4 regions of the Priestia sp. 10L35 genome follow, and region 1 is predicted to be linked to each of the others. Evidence: predicted binding sites of a transcription regulator. Region 1 holds the regulator's gene; each other region holds the start of a gene.

Region 1 (5,830 bases):
GAAGGAGAGCCATTAATTGATTTGCCGCGTGCTTGGCTAGAAGAAGGATCCTATGATTTTAGTTTCAGTGGGTTAAAATCAGCAGTTATTAACACTGTCCACAACGCGAAGCAAAAAGGTGAAGAAATTCTTCCACAAACACTTGCTGCTAGCTTTCAAGCGAGTGTTATTGATGTGTTAGTAACTAAAACGGTTAAAGCTGCAAAGGAATATAAGGTTAAGCAAGTGTTAGTAGCAGGAGGAGTTGCTGCTAATAAAGGACTTAGAGCAGCGCTAGAAGAAGCATTTGCACCATTATCAAACATTGAGCTTATTATCCCGCCGCTATCTCTATGCACGGATAATGCCGCAATGATTGGAGCAGCGGCAAGTGTACGATTTGCTCAAGGAAAACGCTCAGATATGTCATTAAACGCAAACCCCGGTTTAGACTTGGAAGAGTAAGAGACGAATGAGATTTATTTCTCATTCGTCTTTTTTGTGGATAAAAATGATTTATCAACAATATTCAATAAATTTAGAATTGACTGTGGATAATTATGTGGAAAAGTCCGTGCACTCAGTACACGGACATGTTATCAACAAGTTTTAATTATGAAAATCAGACAGATATCCACTATTTATTCACAGAGTGGATAAAGCTTGTCCTAAAGCGCACGAACAAGTAAATAGGGTGAATAAATACGAAAAAATATAGGCTATTCTTCTAGAAGCAGCTGTAATTCTTCCCACTCTTCCATTAATGTGGATAACTGTGAAGAAATTTTTTCATTTTCACCGTTTAATCTTGATACTTCTTCGTGGTTTTGATAAATTTCAGGATTACAAAGAAGTTCTTCATTCTCCGCTTGTGCGGCTTCTAATTTGTTTACTTCAGTTTCAATTTCTTCAATTCGGCGCGTTCGCTGCCTCATCAATTTCTTTTGTTCTTTATCTTGTTTATAAGACTGTTTATCTACTTTTACCGTACGTTCTTCGTTGGCTTTTATATTTTCTAATTCTTTGATTTCCTCTATTTCTGCTTTCTTTTCTACATAATAGTCATAATCTCCAAGAAATTCTTCTACTCCTTCAGGAGATAGCTCTGCTATTTTGTTTGCAATACGATTAATAAAATAACGGTCATGTGAAACAAATAATAGAGTCCCTGGGTAATCAATTAACGCATTCTCGAGTACTTGTTTGCTATCTAAATCAAGATGGTTAGTAGGTTCATCCAAAATTAAGAAATTAGCTTTTTGAAGCATAAGCTTCGCAAGAGCCAAACGTGCTTTTTCACCACCGCTAAGCGTCGAAACGATTTTCAGTACATCATCACCTGAAAACAGAAAATTTCCAAGCGCTGTACGAATTTCTTTTTCAGGTTTGGATGGGTAGTCATCCCAAAGCTCATTTAAAACAGTTTTATTAGACGTTAAATTAGCTTGCTCTTGGTCGTAATAACCAACCATTACGTTTGAGCCAAAAGAAATGGTTCCAGTCTTGAAGCTTAGTTTATCCACAATACCTTTTAATAACGTAGATTTCCCAACTCCATTAGGACCAACCAACGCAAGGCTTTCACCTTTTTTAATCCGAAGGTTTGCGTCTTGGACGACATATTTGTTTTCATCATATCCGATGGACACGTTTTCGAGATTTAAGACTTCATTTCCGCTTTGACGCTCAATTTCAAACGAAAAACTAGCTGATTTTTCGCCTTCGTTAGGTCGATTTATTAACTCCATTCGATCGAGCTGCTTACGTCTGCTTTGCGCACGTTTTGTAGTCGATGCGCGGGCGATGTTTCGTTGAATAAAATCATTCAGTTTTGCGACTTCATCTTGCTGCTTTTCGTACTGACGCAACTCTTTTTCATATCGCTCTGCTTTTTGTACAAGGTATTTAGAGTAGTTGCCCGTGTACTTGACCGTTGTTTTTTGTGTGACTTCATACACTTGATTTACGACCTTATCAAGGAAGTAACGATCGTGTGAAACAATTAAAATAGCTCCTTCATACCCTTGCAGAAACTGTTCCAGCCATGCTAAAGTTTCAATATCTAAGTGGTTGGTAGGCTCATCCAGAATAAGCAAGTCTGGCTTTGTTAAAAGCAGTTTTGCAAGAGCCAAGCGCGTTTTTTGTCCACCGCTCAAGGAGGAAATAGGGGTGCTATAGTCAAAGTTTGAGAAACGGAAACCGTGAAGAATAGATCGTGTATCCGCTTCATATTGATAGCCGCCTAAATCTTTGAACGTTACTTGAAGCTGATCGTACTCTTTGGTTAGTTTTTCGTATTGAACTGAATCATTAAAAATGTCTGGATCGCCCATCTTCGTTTCAAGCGTACGTAATTCTTTTTCCATCTTCTTTAACGGAGCAAAGACTGTCATCATTTCTTCCCATATGGAGAGTGTTGACTCAAGAACTGTATCTTGTCCCATATAATCAATGGAAACACCTTTAGGTTTAATAATTTCTCCGCTGTCATAAGAAAGCTGCTCAGCAATAATTTTTAATAAAGTTGATTTACCTGCACCGTTTCGTCCCACTAGGGCAATGCGGTCTTTTGATTGTACTTCTAACTTTATATTCGATAAAATGGGTTCTGCCCCATAGTATTTTGTAATACCGTTCAATTGTAGAATAATCATTTTTTCACCTCTAGTAGTATATCCATAGTGTATTTTAACATATTTTCAACTACAAGTTCTTCCTACAAGCGTTTGTAATTTGTAGAGGGACAAGAACAAATGATGAAGCGAATGTTTTGATTCATGAAATAAAATGATTTTACCTGCACATTTTATACAGGATACTATGTTAAAATAAGAGATAAGTGCATCTCTGAACTTATATATGATGGATGTAGAAAATCCGTCATGACTAACAAACGGATCCTTTGAAGGGCTAATTGCTTCGTTCTAGCTACCGACTTTAAGTATTCCTGGATAGACAAAAGGCGTCGGGGTGTGAAGCGGAGTATATATAAAACAAGAGAAAAGAGAGAGAATTGGAAGCGCTACCTCAAGGCGGTTGAGGCTTTGTGAAAGGTAATGCAATATGACTTGAAAATGTTAGTAATGACATACATGAACTGAGGGGGTACAACGTGAACACTGAACAATTAAAAATACCACAAGCAACGGCTAAACGATTGCCGCTTTATTATCGTTTTTTAAAAAACTTGCATGCTTCTGGTAAACAGCGTGTTTCGTCAGCGGAGTTAAGTGAGGCAGTGAAAGTTGATTCTGCTACTATTCGCCGGGATTTTTCTTACTTTGGAGCATTAGGGAAAAAGGGATACGGCTACAATGTGAATTATTTACTTACATTTTTCCGTAAAACGTTAGACCAAGATGAAGTAACGAAAGTAGCACTGATTGGCGTAGGGAATCTGGGAACGGCCTTTTTAAATTATAATTTTATTAAAAATAATAACACCAAAATTGAGTGCGCTTTTGATGTGATAGAAGATAAAGTCGGTACAAAAGTAGGCGACGTGCCGGTTTATCACCTTGACCAATTGGAAGATTATATGAGTGATGATATCTCAGTGGCGATTTTAACCGTTCCTGCCACTGTGGCTCAGCAAATTACCGATCGTTTAGTGAGTTGCGGAATTAAAGGGATTCTAAACTTCACTCCTGCACGCTTAAACGTACCGGATGAGATTCGACTGCATCATATTGATCTGGCTGTAGAATTACAGTCGCTTGTCTACTTTTTGAAAAATTATCCTGTTGAATAAGATGGACTGTGTTACGATTTCCTTAAGTCTAAATTAATAAGGAGAGTGGGAATATGGGGATTGGAGCAGGCAGTTGGATTATTATTGCGATTGTAGCACTGCTTATTTTTGGACCGAAACGGTTACCGGAGCTAGGAAGATCAGTCGGGCAAACGCTTAGAGAGTTTAAGCATGCCGCTAGCGGTGCCTCAGAAGATCGTGAAAAAGATAAACAGCGTCAAGTAGATGACAAAGAGTAAAAGGGTGATCATAGTATGACCGAACAAGAAATGTCAATATATGATCATATAGGAGAGCTGCGAAAGCGCATTTTAATTGTTTTATTTTTCTTTGTCATTGCCACAATTGGCGGCTTTTTTATAGCGGATAAGGTTATTGTCTATTTACAGCATGCTGATGAGGCAAAAAATTTAACGATGAATGCATTTAGGCTAACAGATCCAGTTAAGATTTATATGCAGTTTGCTGTTATTATCGGCTGTGTACTTGCAGCTCCTGTTGCACTGTATCAACTTTGGGCATTTATTAGTCCTGGTTTATATGAAAAAGAGCGTAAGGTAACGCTTGGATATATTCCTGTTTCCATTTTTCTCTTTATCGGCGGTGTCTCTTTTTCTTATTTTGTGTTGTTTCCATTTGTCGTCGATTTTATGACGCGCGTTTCTGATGAGCTGAATGTAAACCAAGTGATTGGCATTAATGAATACTTTTCTTTTTTAATGCAGCTCACACTGCCTTTTGGCCTGTTGTTTCAGCTTCCTGTTGTCGTCATGTTTTTGACGCGATTAGGTATTATCACGCCTATGTTTTTATCTCAAATTCGAAAGTATGCCTATTTCGTACTGCTAGTTATTGCCGCACTTATTACACCACCAGAATTGCTCTCGCACATGATGGTGACAGTGCCGCTCTTAATTTTGTATGAAATCAGCATCATTATTTCCCGCATTTCGTATCGCAAAGTGTTAAAGGCAAGGGCAGAGCAAGAAAGAGAAGATGTTAGTATGTAAAAAAACCACTGAAACAGTGGTTTTTTTATTTAGATGAATCATCTTGATTTTTATATTGCTGCTGCAACTTTTTAATTTTATAGTGCAAGATAAAAATGCGCACCGCAAATCTGAAATCGAACGCGGCTACGAGTGCAAATAAGATCGTGGGGAAATTCCACACGGTTTCCTGAGCATTTTGAATAGCCAGGTAGGTGAATAAAACCCCCATAATAATATAAATAAACCCTCGTGTTAAAGGGATATTCTTCATAAAAACATGCCTCCAAAAATAAACTGCATTTGTTCTGCTTGCTTTTGCATTTCTATAATTTTATCTGCAAAAATAGTTTGAGATAAAATAACGATTGTATTCATCAACACGTGAGCAATAATGGGTACAATAATTAGTTTTGTTCTTGCATAAAGGAATGCAAATACAAATCCCATGGCTGTATACACGAGCAAATGTTTAAAATCCCAGTGTACGGCAGCGAAAATAAGGGAACTAATAAATGCAGAGACAAAGAAATTATATCGTTTGTGAAGAGAGCCGAAAATAATCTTTCGAAAAATAATCTCTTCTAGAATTGGTCCAATAACAGACGTAACGACAATGAGGAACGGCGTTGCTTTAACAAGATTAACAATATTTTGTGTGTTTTCAGATACTTGGGTAATGCCAAGAGCGTGCTCAATCATACCTGCTACAGCTTGACCAGCCATAGCCAGGAACACCCCAAGGACTGACCAGACCACAGTTACCGTTGTTCCCGCATGTTCTATACGCATGGACATGTCACGGCGCAGCAGCAGTAAGACAATAAGTAAACCAAGGATAAAGCTAATGATGGTCCAATAAGTCAAAAGCATGACATTCGCTGTTCGAACTGGATATTGATCAAACATTCCTGTTAATTTTAACAGCGGTATACCAACAACTCCTGAAAACTGCATAAGGATGTAGGTGAGGATAACATACCAATAACGTTTTTCCAATCTTCTATACTCCTTTAAAAGGTTTTTATGTATATATGTCGAAGAAGTACTGTAAAGTTAGTAATTTCTTCTTGCTCGTATTGTAACATACATATTATTGAACAGAGAAAAG
Region 2 (5,830 bases), on a different contig from region 1:
ATTTTACATCTATTTTTTTCACATAAAAAGGCCGCCCTTTTGTTATAAAGAGCGGCCTTTTATTACGAATCTGCGGCTTTTTCTTTTACTTCCGCATAGTAGTTTTCATATTCAATAAATTCAGGAGCTTGATGAGCTGCCATGATACCGTGGTAGCTGATATCTAAGCCCACTTCTTCTTCTTCTTCCGTAGATCGAAGCGGAACCACCAAGGAAATAACCTTTAACCCTATCCACGTCGTAACAAATCCCCAAGCGCATAGAGCGATTAACCCAAGAAGTTGAACGCCAAGTAACGTCCAGCCTCCTCCGGTAAACACACCGCCGTCTGTAGAAAACAAGCCCACAGCCAACGTGCCCCATATTCCCGAAGCTGCGTGTACAGGAAAAGCTCCTACAGGATCGTCGATTTGACGTGCTTCGAGCCAGTTTGTAGCTGCCATCATTAATAAGCCAGATACAGCTCCAATAAAAATAGCAGATGGTGTGTTAACAAAAGCGCACCCGGCCGTAATGCCAACCAGTCCGGCAAGCGATCCATTTATTACAGAAGGTGCATCTGAACGGTTGTAGCGAAATAAAGTATAAAATAAAGTAGCTGCTCCGCCTGCTGCTGCTGATAACATTGTGACAACAGCAATGTGACCAATTCTAACGTCAGTGGCACTTAGCGTACTTCCTGCATTAAACCCGAACCATCCAAACCATAATAAAAAAGCACCCACTGATGCAAGCGGCAAATTGCTTGGAAGAGAAACAGAACTAATTCCATTTTTCGTGAACTTCCCTTTTCTCGGTCCAATCATTATTGCAGCTGCTAAAGCTGAAAAACCGCCAAGAGCATGGATAACTGCCGAACCGGCAAAATCAAGCATCCCTAACTTACTAATCCATCCGCCTCCCCAAATCCAGTGGCCGGCTATAGGATAAATAAATGTAGTCATCAAAATCGCATATAAAAGATATGCCCGGAAATTAATTCGTTCTGCCACCGCTCCAGAAACGATAGAAATGACCGCAATAACAAACGCACATTGAAACAGCCAAAACGTTTCAAGCCCAATTGGAATGTCAAGGTGCGATAAATTACCTGAGAGCGCAAAACCGCTTTTACCGACAACTCCACCTAAATCATCACCGTACATTAATCCAAAACCAATTAAATAGAAACAAAGCGTTCCTATTGTAATATCAGCGAATACTTTCATAATAATATTTACGCTATTTTTATAGCGGACAAAACCTGCCTCTAACAAGGCGAAGCCGCCTTCCATTAACAAAATCATCGCCGCTGTTAACACGACCCACGTTGTATTTATCCCTAAACTTAGTTCATTAACACTCATATCCCAACGCCTCCACTGCTTTTTAATCGTTTTATTTCTTGTACAATAGCAGGCGAAAGCGTAATTTCACTTGTTTCTTCATTTTCCGCTTTTATTAATTCAAGAACTTCATGAAGTTCTCGCATTTGTGCTTTAAGTTGATCAATTTTTTTAAAGCGTTCCTTTACGTATACCATATACTCGACCGCTTGATGCTGACTTAAAGGACGCCCGGTAAAAAATTTACGAAACGGTGATAGTGATTGATACCAAGCTTCTTCAGCACGTTTCTTCTCTTCGTATTTACTAATTTTCGTTTTTATATCTTCTATTTCTTGTGCTTTAGCTTCTTTTAACTTCATTATAAATTCAATTAATTTTAATTGAGGCAATGTAATGACCACATTATGATAAAGTTCATCCACTATAACCATGTTATATCTCCTTACATAAGATGTTATATTCTGATTATATGTAGAACACTATAGTAAGTCAATGTAATTTTTTGAAAACTCTTTAAATAGTAAATGCGCCCTATCTTTTTACTACTTATAGAATATTAAGCTCGTATGTGTTGAAATATGACGTTATTTGTTTTATCGTAGGAAGAGGAATCATGTTAGTTCCCTATTTTAATTTTATTTACCTAGGCAATTATTCGCTTTATTTCTTATAAACTTTTATTAAACAAAGGGTTACGAGGTTCTTCACTTATTTTTTCAACGAAATGAGTTGATTTTATCTCGTATTAAAATTAAAATAGAATTATGTGCAAGATTTCACAACTTCACAATGTAGTTTGAAAGTCTAGCAGATAACTAGGAACTACATATGCAACAGTATCCAGCAAAGGAGGACTTTTCATGTCTCAATCAACTATTCAAAAATCAGCTGCAGAGGAAAATGCTGCTGTACAAACAGAAGCGGCAGTTAACAAAGGTCAAGCGGATGTGTTAGATCAATTGTTAAAGCCTGAAGTACAAGAAGCTCTTACTGTTCTTGTAGATAATTTACCAAAATTATCTGAAATGGTAACGGTGCTTACAAAAACTTACGACGTTGCGCAATCATTATTAACTGACGACGTATTAAAAGAAGATCTACTTGGTGGAGTAAAAGAATTTATCGAGCCGGTAGAAGGAACAGTAAAAGGTCTTGCAGCTACTGCAATCGAAGCAAACGATCGTGCAGAAGCAAATGCTTCTAATTCAATCGGTTTATTCGGTTTATTACGCATGCTTAAAGATCCACAAGCTCAAAAACTATTCCGCTTTGCACAAGCGTATTTAGACATTACAAACGAAAAACAAAAATAATTTTCATTAAAAAGTGTGGACGGAGGATCGACTATGTCAAAACATATTTTAATTTTAGGCGGCGGTTACGGTGGTTTATTAACTGCAATGACAGCTCGCCAACACCTAAGTGCGGATGAAGCAAAAATTACAGTAGTGAACCGTTTTGCTACTCACCAAATCATTACAGAATTACACCGTCTAGCTGTAGGCGGCGTTTCTGAACAAGCGGTAGCTTTACCACTTGATAAATTACTTAAAAACTACAACGTTGATTTAAAAATTGCAACGGTAAAAGAAATCTCACCAGATCAACGTGAAGTATCTCTTGAAGATGGTACAAAATTAAGCTACGACTACCTTGTTACAGCTTTAGGTAGTGAAACTGCTTACTTCGGTATCCCTGGTTTAGAAGAGCACAGCTTCGTTCTTAAATCAGTAAATGATGCAAACCGTTTACGTGCACACGTAGAAGCTTGTATCGCTGAATACAGCAAAACAAAAAATAAAGCTGACGGTACAATCGTAGTTGGCGGTGGCGGATTAACAGGTATCGAACTTGTTGGTGAATACGCTGACTTAATGCCAAGCCTATGTCTAAAACACGGTGTTGATCCGAAAGAAATTTCTCTATACTGTGTAGAAGCAGCTCCTACAGTTCTTCCAGGCTTCCCTGCTGAATTAGTAGAGCGCGCTCAATCAAGCTTAACAAAACGTGGCGTTACATTTGTTACTGGTACACCTGTAACAAAAATGGATGCTACAACTGTTGAACTTAAAGACGGCAGCAAAATTGAAACAAAAACAATGGTATGGACTGGCGGAGTTCAAGGTAACTCTGTAGTTGCTAACTCAGGTATCGAAGTAAACCGCGGTCGTGCACTTGTAAATGAATTCTTACAATCTACATCTCATAAAGATGTATTCCTTGCTGGTGACTCCGCGGTTGTAATGGGTCCAGAAGGTCGCCCTTACCCACCTACTGCTCAATTAGCTTGGCAAATGGGTGAAGTTGTAGGCGTGAACTTAGCAGTAGCTATTCGCGGCGGAGCAATGGAATCATTCGTTCCTGTCTTCTCTGGTACACTAGGAAGTCTTGGACGCAAAGATGCAATTGGTACAATCGGCGGAAACAAAACGCAATTAAAAGGTTTACCAGCATCACTTATGAAAGAAGCAAGTAACGTTCGTTACTTATCTCATATCAAAGGATTATTTGCATTAGCTTATTAATCCGTCTTAAAACGAAAGAGGAATTCTCCTCTTTCGTTTTTTTATTTACATAAGCCAAGAAATAAGAAGCGGCAGCGTAATCAACGATAAAATAGCACTAATGACAAAAGCAGACGCCGTTTCATTTTCTAAGCTTTCAAACCGCAAAGCAATCATCGCAGCTACAGCAGACCCAGGAAAAGCTACCAGCAAAATAGCTTTTGTCACTTCATCTGAAGATAATCCTATCCATACTGCAATTCCGAGCATAACGATGGGTTGAACCGCTACTTTTAAGACAGCGATCCCAAGCGCACCTTTACTGAAGTTAATTTTTCCAATTCCAATCGTTACTCCTACCGCAAACAAAGCTGCTCCCGATGTGATACTTCCGATTTGATCAAGCATATCCTGTAACAGTTTAGGTGACTGAAAGCCGCAAAGCGTTAAAATCACTCCAATTAACGGTACACATGCCAAAGGCTCAGATAAACCATGCAAAATGGAATGAACCGTTACTTTGAATAAACTTGTTTTCTCTTCCCCTTCTTTTCGCCCCCGTTGTCCAACGGTTCCTAAAATCGTTGCCAGCGGATCTAAAATCGCGTTTACTACGATGCCTGTTATGGCAATTGGAATCGCTACGGCGCCTGCACCGAACAATCCTCCGAGTACTGGAATGCCCATAAAAGCAAACGTTGGCTGAGCTGAGTTTAGGGCAAACATAGAAGAAGAAGTTAACGTATGCTTCCCTGCATACTTCACGACGAGCAATATAATGAGGTAAAACCCGACGATTCCTAAAATCAGCGTTACTAAAAACGGCCATTCGTCTATGAGTGTTTTTCTTGGGGTTGTCGTTACACCTACAAATAAGTGTGCAGGAAGCGCAAACTTCGTTACTAATGTGTTGAGCCCCTTAGACGTTTGCTTATCAAATTTTTTAAAGTGCCCTGCTAAATAACCAAGCAAAATGACAAAAAAGATAGGCGCGAGAATGAGAAAAATTTGACCTATGCTCATTTATCATCACCTCATTCATTTTTTGCCTTAACCGGTTTATAAGCAGGCTGCCATACCGCTGCTTCTACAAGTTTATTTACATTTTGCTCCGTAACAGTTGCTACGTTATCTTTTACAGCAGCATCAGCAACTGCTACTGCAACCGCCTTTGATACTTTTTGAAGATCTTTAATGTTGGGAAGAAGCGTATCTCCTTTTGTATCTGTTTCTGCTATACGCGCTACTGCATTGGCTGCTTCTGCAAACATAGATTCAGTAAACTTTTGAGCGCGAACCACAATTGCACCTAAACCAAGACCCGGAAACACAAACGCATTATTAGCCTGTCCGATTTCATAAGTGTGCCCGTTATATTCAACGGGTTCAAATGGACTTCCCGTTGCAATAAGGGCTTTTCCTTCCGTCCATTTTATAATATTTTCCGGAACAGCTTCAGCAAGTTTAGTTGGGTTTGAAAGCGGCATAATCACCGGACGCTCTACATGCTTTGCCATTTCTTTAATAATTTCTTCGGTAAAAGCATCCGTGACGCCTGACGTTCCAATTAAAATCGTTGGCTTCACTTGCTTGACAAGCTCCAACAGTGAAATTTTATTTTCATCGTCTTTTTCCCATTCTTTAATCTCTTCATTTTGGCGAACATACGGCTGTTGAAAAGGAGCTAAATCTTCCATATCTTCGGTTAACAGACCTCTGTAATCATATGCCCAAAAACGATCATATGCTTCTTCTTCAGACAGCCCTTCAAGCATCATCGCACTATGAATACGATCAGCATTCCCGATTCCAGCAGATCCCGGTCCAAATACAACAACCCTCTGATCTTTTAGGGGCGTTCCTGTAATACGCACCGCTGTTAAAACGGCTGCAAGAGTAATCACTCCCGTTCCTTGAATATCATCATTAAACGTTAAAATTTTATCGCCGTATTCTTTCATAATGTGACGCGCGTTAATATTCCCAAGATCCTCCCAA
Region 3 (5,830 bases), on a different contig from region 1:
TGATGAACCATTGGTTTGATGGGGTCATTTTATTAGACTATGTAGCTGCTCAGCATCCGTTTGTAGATGTATTAAAACAATATCAAACGCCTTACGTTTCTCTTACAGGAGACGCCTCTTCTGCACTTTGGCCGATTGTACATGTAGATGATGCGGTGGGAATGCAATTAGCTGTTGCTCACTTAACGGACCTTGGTCATAAGAATATAGGGTTCGTTGGAAAAGCTGTAAGCGGAGTCGAGCACCGTCTGTCCCTTTTTTATCAGTATGTACCGTCAGCAAACGCAAAGTTTGTGAAAGAAGATATGAATAACTCAGATGAACTATATCAGTTTATAAATGAGCTAGCTCATCATCCAGAGCCTCCAACTGCGCTTATTTGTGCTACGGATTACATTGCTCTGAAAGTGATACACTGTGCGTGGCAAAACGGGCTTCACGTTCCAGCAGATTTATCTGTTATAGGGTTTGATGATATTACAGAAGCTAGTGAAGCACATCCTCCACTAACAACTATCCGTCAACCGATGGAAAAAATGGCTAAAAAAGCAGTAAACCTCTTACTTCAACAAATTCAGGATCAGCAAGAAATAGATCAGATACAGTATAAAATGGCACCTTTATTAGTAGAGCGCGAGACCACAAAACGTATGAATTGATAAGGAATGTATATACTATTCCTGAAAGTGTGAGACAAAAAGTCCACACTTTTTTGCATTAACCATTGCGTCCACTTCCCTCTTTCTTATACACTGTATGCTGTAGGGGGAAAAAACCAAGCTTTAATATGTTTGGAGCGATTTGATGACACAACAAAAATTAGATAAATATGAAATTATGGACGTTAGCTTACTAGCAGGTAAAATTATGTTAGAAAGCGGAGCAGAAACGTATCGAGTAGAAGACACAATGATGCGGATTGCAGCGTCTTACGGTATAAAAAAATCCCACAGCTATGTGACGCCAACAGGGATTATGTTTTCACTTGAAACGAAAGAACCGACGAAAACGAAGTTAATTCGTATTTCCGAACGAACGACAGATTTAAAAAAAGTAACCATGGTAAATAGCGTCTCAAGAACAATCAGTCAAGGAAACATCTCCTTGGAGGAAGCGTATGAAATGCTACAAGAAATTGAAGCAACAAACGTAGCTTTTCCACTATGGGTTCAACTTGCAGCTGCATCCATTTCTAGCGGATGCTTTTTAATCATGTTTCAAGGTTTATGGACGGACTTTATTCCAGCTATGTTTTCAGGAGGTCTCGGATTTTTAACCGTGGTGTATTTCCACCGTCTTATTCCGATTCGCTTTTTTGCTGAGTTTACCGCTTCGTTAGTTATTGGACTTTTATCAGCTCTTTTAGTCGCTTCAGGACTAGGCACGCAAATCGATAAAATTATTATTGGATCCGTTATGCCACTCGTTCCTGGCTTATCCATTACCAATGCAGTGCGAGATTTAATGGCGGGACATTTACTGTCTGGATTATCAAAAGGAGCAGAAGCGTTTCTGACGGCATTCGCTATCGGTGCAGGTATTGCCATTGTATTTACACTTCTATAGAAGGGAGGCATCATATGCATATCGTAGAGCAGATAATTACAAGTTTTATTGCTTCAGCAGCATTTGGGATCATCTTTAATGTTCCACGTGAATCATTATTAAAAAGTGGCTTTGTCGGAATGATTGGCTGGCTCATTTACTATTTGCTAACGTTCTATGGCGTAGATGAAATTCCAAGCACAGTTGCATCGGCCTTCTTTATTGCTATTATTAGTCAAATTTACGCAAAAATTTATCGAACGCCGATCATTATTTTCACCGTAGCAGGTATTATTCCGCTAGTTCCGGGAGGAACAGCATACGATGCCATGCGTAATTTTGTAGAAAATAACTATAATGAAGCGATTAGTCTTGCAGCAAAAGCCTTTATGATTTCAGGTTCAATTGCCATTGGTATTGTGTTTTCTGAAGTCATCAACCAAATCATTCGTCAGTCTAAATTAAATGCCAAAGCAAAATATCGACCATAGAGAAGCAAGCTCAAATCAGAGCGTGCTTTTTTTATGAAAAAAATAAAGAGATCCTTCACTTTTTTGTCACAAGAAAGTCACGTTTTAGTCTAAAAACGTTCAAAAAAAGTCCGTGCACAGCTAAAAAAATAGACTATACTATGTAAATAGAAAGAGAGATATTACATATATATGTGAAACATTGAGCATATCTCTCGGATTATTATGCTCAATGTTTCACAATGTAAGTAAAAGATGCTCAGAAATGAGCAAAGTATCTATGGAAATGATGAATGTTCTTATATATGAAAGGAGAAAGAAGATGGATACAGTTATACTATCACGTATTCAATTTGCATCAACGACGCTGTTTCATTTTATCTTTGTACCGCTATCTATCGGTCTTGTCTTTTTAGTAGCGATCATGGAAACGATGTACGTAGTAAAAAAAGATGAACAGTATAAAAAGATGGCAAAGTTTTGGGGGCACTTATTCCTGATTAACTTTGCTGTCGGAGTCGTAACAGGTATTTTACAAGAATTTCAGTTTGGCATGAACTGGTCAGAGTACTCAAGGTTTGTAGGAGATGTATTCGGTGCGCCGCTTGCTATTGAAGCACTGCTCGCGTTTTTTATGGAGTCCACTTTCCTTGGACTGTGGATTTTCGGGTGGGATCGTTTGCCTAAATGGCTGCACTGTCTATGTATTTGGCTTGTTAGTCTAGGTACTATTTTTTCGGCGTTCTTCATTTTAACGGCTAATTCTTTTATGCAGCATCCGGTTGGAATGGAGCTGAATAATGGCCGTTTAGAAATGAATGACTTCTTTAAATTGTTAACAAACGGTCAGCTGTGGGTTGAATTCCCTCATACCATTTTAGGTTCGTTTGCAACAGGCGCCTTTTTTATCACGGGTGTCAGTGCCATTATGCTCTTGAAGAAAAAACATTTGGCTTTTGCCAAAAAATCATTTCAAGTTGCCATTATTGTAGAGTTAGTTTCAGGTGTGGGAATTGCGTTATCTGGTCATGAACAGGCTGGATACTTAGTTAAGACACAGCCGATGAAAATGGCCGCAAGTGAAGGATTATGGGAAAACAGCGGAAGTCCAGGCGCTTGGACGGTGACAGCAAATATTCACCCAGATGAAAAGAAAAATACGGGGGAAATCAAAATACCTTATTTATTAAGTTTCTTATCATACGGGAAATTTTCAGGTTCCGTTCCTGGGATGAACGAGCTACAGGAGCAGTATACGGCGAAATATGGAGCAGGAAATTATATTCCACCCGTTCGGACAACATTTTGGAGTTTCCGCATTATGGCTGGTCTAGGTGGCGTATTATGTGCATTAGGCATTTGGGGCACGTACTTGCTTTCTCGTAAAAAACTTCAAGAAAGCAAACTATTTTTACGTATTATGACGATTGCCATTGCCTTTCCGTTCCTTGGAAGCTCAGCAGGTTGGATTATGACAGAGATTGGCCGTCAGCCTTGGGTTGTATTTGGCTATATGAAAACGGAAGATGCCGTGTCTCCTGGTGTAACAGCAGGTGAATTGCTGTTTTCTATTATCTCGTTTTCATTCTTTTATTTAATTTTAGCTGTGATTATGGTGTTCTTGTTCGTTAAAGAAATTAAAAAAGGTCCAGATCACGATCACGAAGCACATACAAAAGTAGTATCAACTGATCCGTTTACCAAGGAGGGATACAATGTTTTCTCTTAATGAATTCTGGTATTTACTAGTATCCATTCTGTTTGTTGGTTTTATCTTTTTAGAAGGCTTTGATTTTGGGATTGGAATGGTGTCTCGTTTTTTAGGAAGAAACGACTTAGAGCGACGAGCTTTTATTAATACAATCGGTCCTTTTTGGGATGCAAATGAAGTTTGGCTAATTTCAGCAATCGGTGCTATGTTTGCCGCTTTTCCAAACTGGTATGCAACGCTATTAAGCGGGTCATATGTTCTTTTTGTTCTTCTTTTGCTTTCGCTTATTGGCCGCGGTGTAGCATTTGAATTTCGAGGGAAAGTTGAAAAACAAGCGTGGAAAAATGCATGGGATTGGGTTATCTTCTTTGGAAGTCTTTTTCCACCGCTCATTTTTGGTATCTTATTTTCAGCGCTAATGAAAGGACTGCCTGTTGAGCGCAATATGCAAATGAATGCCGGCTTTTCGGATATTGTTAATCTATATACCATCACAGGCGGCGTTACGTTAACAATGCTTTGCTTATGGCACGGACTTATTTTTGCCACGATCCGTACGATGGACGATATTAGAGATCGTTCACGGAAGGTCGCTATGAAGCTTTTGCCTATAAATGCTTTATTACTTCTTATCTTTTCAGGCATGACGTTTTTTGAAACAGATTTATTCAGTAATCATAGCCGCTTGATGCTATATACATTTTTCATCGGTATTTTCGTGTATTTACTAGCAGGATTTTTCCTTACACGTAAAAAAGACGGATGGGCATTTGCTATGTCTGGCTTAATTTTAATTTTATCAATTTCCTCTATATTTGCAGGATTGTTTCCAACCGTTTTGGTTAGTTCAATCAATGAAAGCTATAGTTTAACGATTCATAATGCAGCATCAGGGAATTATTCCTTAAAAATTATGTCTTACGCTGCTATTGCATTACTGCCTTTTGTGTTAGGTTATCAAATTTGGAGCTACTACGTTTTCAGAAAACGTGTAGATCATAAGGAGCATATGGAGTATTAATGGGTAGAAATTTAATGGTTTACAACGGAATAAAAATGGTTCTTGCCATGTTAATAGGGCTTATTACTATTCAAAGTGTAGCTATTATTTTTCAAGCTAAGTGGCTCGCCGAAGTAATTACCGCTCTTTTTCATGGTGAAAGTTTAACCTCGCAGACAAAAGCAATCGGATTGTTTTTGTCTGCCTTTATGATTCGTCAGATCGTAGGTTTTATAGTAAAAAAAACAGCATATCAATTTGGAGTCAAAACGACTCAGGAACTTCGTTTGATAGTCATGCAAAGCATTTTTTCATTAGGACCGCGTTTTACCAAAGATGAAGGAACAGGAAACTTGGTGACGCTCATCACCACAGGCGTACAGAAGCTTCGTGCTTATCTCGAGCTGTTTTTGCCTAAACTGGCTGCCATTAGCGTAACACCTTGGCTGGTGCTTGCTTTCGTTTGGTACCATGATCGGCTTTCAGGCATTATTTTACTTGTGACCATGCCAATTTTAATTTTATTTATGATTTTGCTTGGATTGGCTGCACAAAAAAAAATAGACAGCCAATGGGAGACATATCACGTGTTGTCCAACCACTTTGTAGATTCGCTTCGAGGGTTAGAAACTTTAACATTTCTCGGGAAAAGTAAGGAGCATGTTGAAACGATTGAAAGAGTCAGTGACCGTTATCGAAAAGCGACAATGGGAACGCTCCGAATTGCTTTTTTATCTACGTTTGCTTTAGATTTCTTTACGATGTTATCTGTAGCCATCGTGGCTGTTATGCTTGGTTTGCGGCTCGTAAACGGGTCTATGACATTAGAGCCTGCACTTATGATTTTATTGCTGGCGCCTGAATATTTCCTGCCGATACGAGAAGTCGGAAATGATTACCATGCAACATTAGACGGAAAAGAATCCGGAGATGCATTACTTAAGATTGTGAAGCAGGCTGAAAAATCGCCGGCTAAAAAAGAAGATGTTCCTAGTTGGACTGAAAATAGTGAACTTCAATTAAGGCATATCACTGTAAAATATGACGAAGAGCATCCACCTTCTCTTGAAGATGTGTCACTGCATGTTAAAGGAATGCAGAAAA
Region 4 (5,830 bases), on a different contig from region 1:
CATGGCTAAGGATTAGTAATCAGCTGCAAGAACTCGCATATTTTTTGAGCACTAATCCGCCTATGATTAAACTAAAGAAATGGATTGATTTTAGCAAAGTAGAGGGAACGTACAAACAGTTTGATCATCAAAAAAACAAGTACATTCGCGAGTTAATTAACATGATTAACGAATTTACAGTGTGGATAACAAAGGTATGTCAAACGCAATCATATATCACCATTTTGGGCACTTAACAGGCCTTGAAACCTTAGAGGCTTGGAATGAAGAGCAAAATCCCAAAAACAAATCATGAGTTAAATCACTAAAAATGCCCTCAGATGAAGCAAGTGATTCTATAAATCAAAAAAAGATACTTTATAAAGTATCTTTTTTTGATTTAAGTTTTTGAAGAATGTAAAATCTAATTGGTATCATTCGGTACTTCAAGAGAAGTAGGTTTGGTGTTCCTTTTGAAAAATGAAATAATTACCATTATAAGAACGAATGCTACACAAACTATAGAGCTTAACCTATTCGCACTGTCTATGAGAAAGACTATGAAGCTAATAATTAATGTACATGCGGCAAAAAGCGTTAAATAAGGGAAGCCCCAAAGTTTAAAATATGGTTTTTCTTTATATTGAGGACGTAGCTTTAGCTGAGCTAAGCAAATACTAATCCATATAAGAGAAACTGTAAATCCAGGAATAGCTAATAAATAAGAAAAAGCTTTTTCAGGATATAAGTATACGAGGTACGTTCCCAATAATAAAAATAGGACACTGAAAGCTAAACTGTAAACAGGTACGCCTTGTTTATTTACATAGGACAAACTTTTAGGAGCATCTCCCGACTGAGATAAAGAATGAAGCATCCTTGTACAGCCATAAATACCTGAATTGGCTGCTGAAAGGACAGCTGTTAATAAAATAAAGTTCATAATATGAGAAGCACCTTGAAGCCCGGCTGTTTCAAATACTTGGACAAAAGGGCTAGCATTTGCATCAATTTTATCCCATGGTATCAAGCCACAGATAATAAAAATAGGCAAAGTATAAAACAGAACTACTCTCCACATAACGCCTTTAACTACCCCTGGTAATACCTTTTCAGCATCTTTTGTTTCCGTAATAGTTAAACCAATGAGTTCTGATCCTCCATACGAGAATATGACTACAAGTAATGTAGAAAAAACGGCTTTCCAGCCATTTGGCACAAAATCACTATAATTATGAAGATAATGAGAAGATGAATTATTACTTGGCATAATTCCAAATAGTATCGCTATACCTAATAAAATAAAAGCAATAATAACAAAGATTTTAATACCAGCAAACCAAAACTCAATTTCTCCAAAAGACTTTACGCTTGTAGCATTAATTAAAATAAGTACAATTGAACAAATAAGACAAAGAATCCATAAAGGAATAGAAGAAAACCAATATTGCAGAAAACTACCTGCAGCGATGACTTCAATAACGCACACAGTAAGCCACATAAAGCAATAAGTAGCTCCCATTACAAAAGAAAAACGTCTTCCAAAAGCTTTTTGAATTAGATCTTTCATATTGTGCGATGGGTATACAATAGCCATTTCAGCCAAAGCTCCCATTACAATGAGAAGCAATAGTCCAGCAAATAGATACGAAAAGATAACCGAAGGTCCTGCTAATCCAATTGTATCAGCACTCCCTTTGAAAATCCCTGTTCCAATCATTCCTCCAATAGCAATCATTCGAATGTGTCGCGGTAATAATTGCTTTTTTAACGTATTCTTTGATGCAGTATTTTCTTTCATGATGCCCTCCTTTTAACATAAAAAAGTCCCTGCTGAATTATTCAGCAGGGACGAAAATTTCGCGGTACCACCCTATATTGTAAAAACATCTTACCTCTTAATTACCATAACGGTTTTATCCGTCCTCTCTAAAACACCATTAGAAGAGGAAGCTCTAGGAGTGAATTTCATCTCTAATCTTTGTACTGACTTCCACCAATTATCAGCTCTCTATAACAGGGAGATTAGGATTACTTAAGATCCTATCTTAGCTTTTATTTATTAAATTAAAGTGTATGTAATGTATATCATCATAGTTAGTTTGAAATTAAATGTCAATATGTTTTTATCTATTTACAGCTATAAGAAGAGTTATTAGATTTTACATAAAGATAATCATTACCACTATTCGGTATTTAATCATTCCTTTTCCAATCATTTGCACTGTGATTGAATTGTACGCTTTTCTATAATAGAAAACCTACTGTGCAAACAAGAGTACAGTAGGTTTTCAAATCAGAATAAAAATGGTGAGGAAATATCTCAGTATTGTATCCTAAAGAATATAACAAGACAAGAGTTATTATCCTTTTTGGAACTTTTCTTTTACAAAATTTGAATTATAAATATATAAAAACCTTTAATAATAGGAATTTTAAAGGTTTGTTACTTCTTATAATTTTGATTATAGGAATTTATCTGTACATACGTAAAAGCCATTTAAGAATTATCTTAAATGGCTTTTACAGTGTTTATATTATTTCATTTACTCATCAACAATTATCGTATCAGCGTTTATATCCTCGAAACAGAGGTTTACTGTTCTTTGTTTCGCTCTGGTTCTATGTATTGTTCCAGCTGGTATAAGTAACATATCATTCGGTTTTAACACGGCTGTATCCTTATCTTTAAAATCAATTAAAAGTTCTCCCTCCATAATCATAAAAAGTTCATCTGAATTAGAATGATAGTGCCATTTGTATTCGCCTGAAAATACAGCTATACGAAGGCAGTGATTATTAATGTTTGATACAGGAAAATTCACGTGTTGATCTTTAATATCTTTTGTAATTTCTTGAAGATTAATCTTTTCCAGCTCTAATTTCTCTACCATTACAATTCTCCCTTTATATTTTTTCTATAATAAATTCAATGTAATTTCCCCATATACACTAAACCATTTGAACGATTTCCATTCATAGTTGTATATTCTAATTTCTTGTATTCTAAGGTTTCAAATTGATCTATCCATTCTTTCACGCGTTCTTCGCTATGATGACGTAAAATGGCTCCATCTGGTAATTCAAAAACCCCATATTTATGATACTTAGTGAGTCCCTTTTCATAACGTAATTTATTTCTTTCATCACTATTTAGTAGAAAGTCGTTGATGTAAATAATACCTCCTGGCTTTAGTACCCGTTTAATCTCATTTAAAATAGCATTTTGTTCATCACTTTTATGAACACATGTTAAAACTGCAAAAAGTAAGACAGCATCCAAAGAAGCATTAGGAAAAGGAAGCTTCCCACTTTGAATAACTTGAAAATCGATTTCTGAGTTATGAGACTTAGCTCTTTTAATCATTTCTTCTGAAAAGTCTACACCATGTAAATTGTTATAATCGTAACTTCTTAATTCCAATAAAGTCCGTCCATACCCACAACCATAATCTAATATGGCAGCATTGTGATTAACATGTGTTAGGAATAATTCAGGTTGAAAAGGCGTAGTAAATTCTTTTTTATTAGCTACTTCATTCCAATATTCATCTTGTTTGATCATCTTTATGAAACATCTCCCTATTGATCTATCAACTTTTATTGCATCATAGCATGTAAAAACATAAAATAATGTGAGATATCTCATATTTTTATAATAGTAGGAGAAAAAATGAAATTTTTAAACGACCCTATGCGAAGTTACTATATCGAGAAATACTCTATTCAATCACTTTTTTCCTTTCCAATTACTCCGTTTATTCAGGTCTGCGAATTTGAACGTGGTGAATTTATCTATAAGGAAGGCTCCTATCCTCAATATATTTATTATCTTGTTGAAGGTAAGGCAAAACTCTATGTTACACACGAAAATGGGAAAGTGTCCTTGATTAATTTTTTACAAGCTCCAACATTTATGGGGGAAGTGGAACTATTAAATTCACAAAGATATTCTAAAGCTATACAAACTGTCACTAAAACCATTTGTTTGGCTATTCATATTAACACCTGTAAAAATAAGCTCTTAACAGATGTAACATTTCTCAGATATTTATGTAGTTTTTTAAGTGAGAAAGCAACTAAAATTTCAGCAAAGTATACACAAAATCAGGCCTATCCACTTGAGAATCGCCTTGCTGCCTTTCTAATATTGTCGGCTGATGATAACTTTTATAAAGAAAAACATACTGAAGTATGTGAGTATTTAGGTGTATCATATCGCCATCTGCTCCATGTACTAGCTCAACTATGTAAAAAAAATATTATTGAAAAGCAGTCGCAAGGCTACATCATTAAAGAAAGAGAATATCTTGAAAAACTAGCTAAATTAAATTGAAAATACTTATAATAATTTTGCTTCAAAATAAAGATAACTATATGTATAATCCATACATTTTTAATTAACATAATGAACTTTCTAGGAACCTAACACCTAAAAAAGATTTTCTATTTCATTGTGGTGCTTCTCATTTGTTCTAAAATGTTCAATATTTTTGTCTACTATTTAAAGAAAATCACTCTACTGAGTGATTTTCTTTGTTTAAGGCTAAACTTATACTAAGAATGAATAGTATAAAATAAGAATCTATGGGTGAAAAATGTATGTTAAAAAAGATTGTTCTACTCCTATCCATATCTTTTTTTGCTTTAGGTGCTCCTCTTACTGTATCAGCACACGCAGTCCTTTTGGATGCATCACCGAAAGAAGGAAGTCAACTAAAGAAAATGCCTGACAAGGTATCATTGACGTTTAATGAACGACTAGGAGAAGGTGTTTTTAATCTTCAAGTACGTAATGACAAAGGAAAGCTTATTACCACTAAGAAAGCAACAATGAATCGATCTCATAAAACGATTTCTTTGGATGTGCCACCTTCTAAAAAAGGGATTTATACCGTTAGCTATTCAGTCATTTCTGCGGATAGCCATCCTTTACAAGGAACGTACGTCTTTTCTATAGGAGAAAAAATAGATCAAGCTATTACGAATGACACTAGTAATCAAGGCGAAAACGGTAAGCACAGTTCTTTGTATAATATAGGTTTTTCTTTAGGACAAACATTCTATTATCTGTCCTTATTATGGTTAGTTGGCTTTGTACTATGGAAATGGTATGTTCCTTATCAAACAGGTCATCAGAAACAAAAGTATAATACCAATGTAAAGTACCTCCAGATTGGTTATATGATTTTTCTACTGATTAGTATAGGAGTCCAAGGTACTGGGCTATTAAAAGATTCTAGCCTTTCCCAAATACAAACATTTGTTGTGCATTCTCCTACTGGTTGGTCGTGGATGACTTGTATTCTTCTTGTATGTGTAGGTTTTCTCTTCCTACTAAAGAATAAATGGTTTGATTTTATGTGGGCAGGTTTGCTGTTAGTAGCTACTACGTTAAATGGTCATGCTATAGCATCAGACGTACCAATCTATACAATGATTTTAGACTTTATCCATTTAGTTACAGCCTCTTTATGGGCAGCTGGGTTAGTTTATCTTTTCATGATATGGCGTAAGGAGAGAGAACAAGCTCTAGCTTTTCTTCCTATTTTTTCGCGTATAGCTTTTGTGAGTCTTATGTTATTAATCCTTTCGGGTGTTCTTTACACATTAAAGCTTCTTCCAGACATAACAGCACTCTTTAAAACCACCTGGGGACTGTTATTGTTAGCTAAAATATTTATGGTCATGTTAGTAGCTGGTATAGGAATACTCATTAGAGAACATCTCCGAAAGAATGATTCACCAAGCTTTGCAAAGTTTTTAATTTCCGACATAAATTTTATGCTGATTATTGTATTAATTGTAGGAACGATTACACACTTAAACCCTGTTCCACATAATGACCCTT

Evidence for each region. The regulator Rex, encoded in region 1, represses fermentation and respiration genes when NADH is low (regulators of the CRP and FNR family bind a similar motif). The targets are predictions, from matches to a motif close to TTGTGAAATATTTCACAA.
Region 2: the regulator Rex is predicted to act here: its motif matches at 2,093-2,110, upstream of AC1DEF_RS06650 (DUF1641 domain-containing protein).
Region 3: the regulator Rex is predicted to act here: its motif matches at 2,241-2,258, upstream of AC1DEF_RS20620 (cytochrome ubiquinol oxidase subunit I).
Region 4: the regulator Rex is predicted to act here: its motif matches at 3,613-3,630, upstream of yeiL (transcriptional regulator YeiL).

Annotation. Positions count from the first base shown of each region.
Region 1 is NZ_JBFTKA010000022.1:2,647-8,476, forward strand. Features, by position in the region: gene tsaD (tRNA (adenosine(37)-N6)-threonylcarbamoyltransferase complex transferase subunit TsaD) at 1-444, shown strand, start outside; gene AC1DEF_RS28115 (ABC-F family ATP-binding cassette domain-containing protein) at 699-2,633, opposite strand; gene AC1DEF_RS28120 (redox-sensing transcriptional repressor Rex) at 3,092-3,730, shown strand; gene tatA (twin-arginine translocase TatA/TatE family subunit) at 3,784-3,969, shown strand; gene tatC (twin-arginine translocase subunit TatC) at 3,985-4,740, shown strand; gene AC1DEF_RS28135 (YdiK family protein) at 4,766-4,993, opposite strand; gene AC1DEF_RS28140 (CPBP family intramembrane glutamic endopeptidase) at 4,990-5,718, opposite strand.
Region 2 is NZ_JBFTKA010000002.1:142,103-147,932, reverse strand. Features, by position in the region: gene AC1DEF_RS06660 (ammonium transporter) at 63-1,346, opposite strand; gene AC1DEF_RS06655 (hypothetical protein) at 1,343-1,759, opposite strand; gene AC1DEF_RS06650 (DUF1641 domain-containing protein) at 2,189-2,641, shown strand; gene AC1DEF_RS06645 (NAD(P)/FAD-dependent oxidoreductase) at 2,675-3,853, shown strand; gene AC1DEF_RS06640 (AEC family transporter) at 3,899-4,855, opposite strand; gene AC1DEF_RS06635 (NAD-dependent malic enzyme) at 4,867-5,830, opposite strand, start outside.
Region 3 is NZ_JBFTKA010000006.1:60,429-66,258, forward strand. Features, by position in the region: gene AC1DEF_RS20605 (LacI family DNA-binding transcriptional regulator) at 1-659, shown strand, start outside; gene AC1DEF_RS20610 (threonine/serine exporter family protein) at 805-1,566, shown strand; gene AC1DEF_RS20615 (threonine/serine exporter family protein) at 1,581-2,036, shown strand; gene AC1DEF_RS20620 (cytochrome ubiquinol oxidase subunit I) at 2,338-3,744, shown strand; gene cydB (cytochrome d ubiquinol oxidase subunit II) at 3,731-4,747, shown strand; gene cydD (thiol reductant ABC exporter subunit CydD) at 4,747-5,830, shown strand, end outside.
Region 4 is NZ_JBFTKA010000002.1:983,927-989,756, reverse strand. Features, by position in the region: gene AC1DEF_RS11000 (hypothetical protein) at 1-236, shown strand, start outside; gene AC1DEF_RS10995 (amino acid permease) at 404-1,780, opposite strand; T-box leader at 1,824-2,038, opposite strand; gene AC1DEF_RS10990 (cupin domain-containing protein) at 2,526-2,855, opposite strand; gene AC1DEF_RS10985 (class I SAM-dependent methyltransferase) at 2,909-3,544, opposite strand; gene yeiL (transcriptional regulator YeiL) at 3,653-4,315, shown strand; gene AC1DEF_RS10975 (copper resistance CopC/CopD family protein) at 4,582-5,830, shown strand, end outside.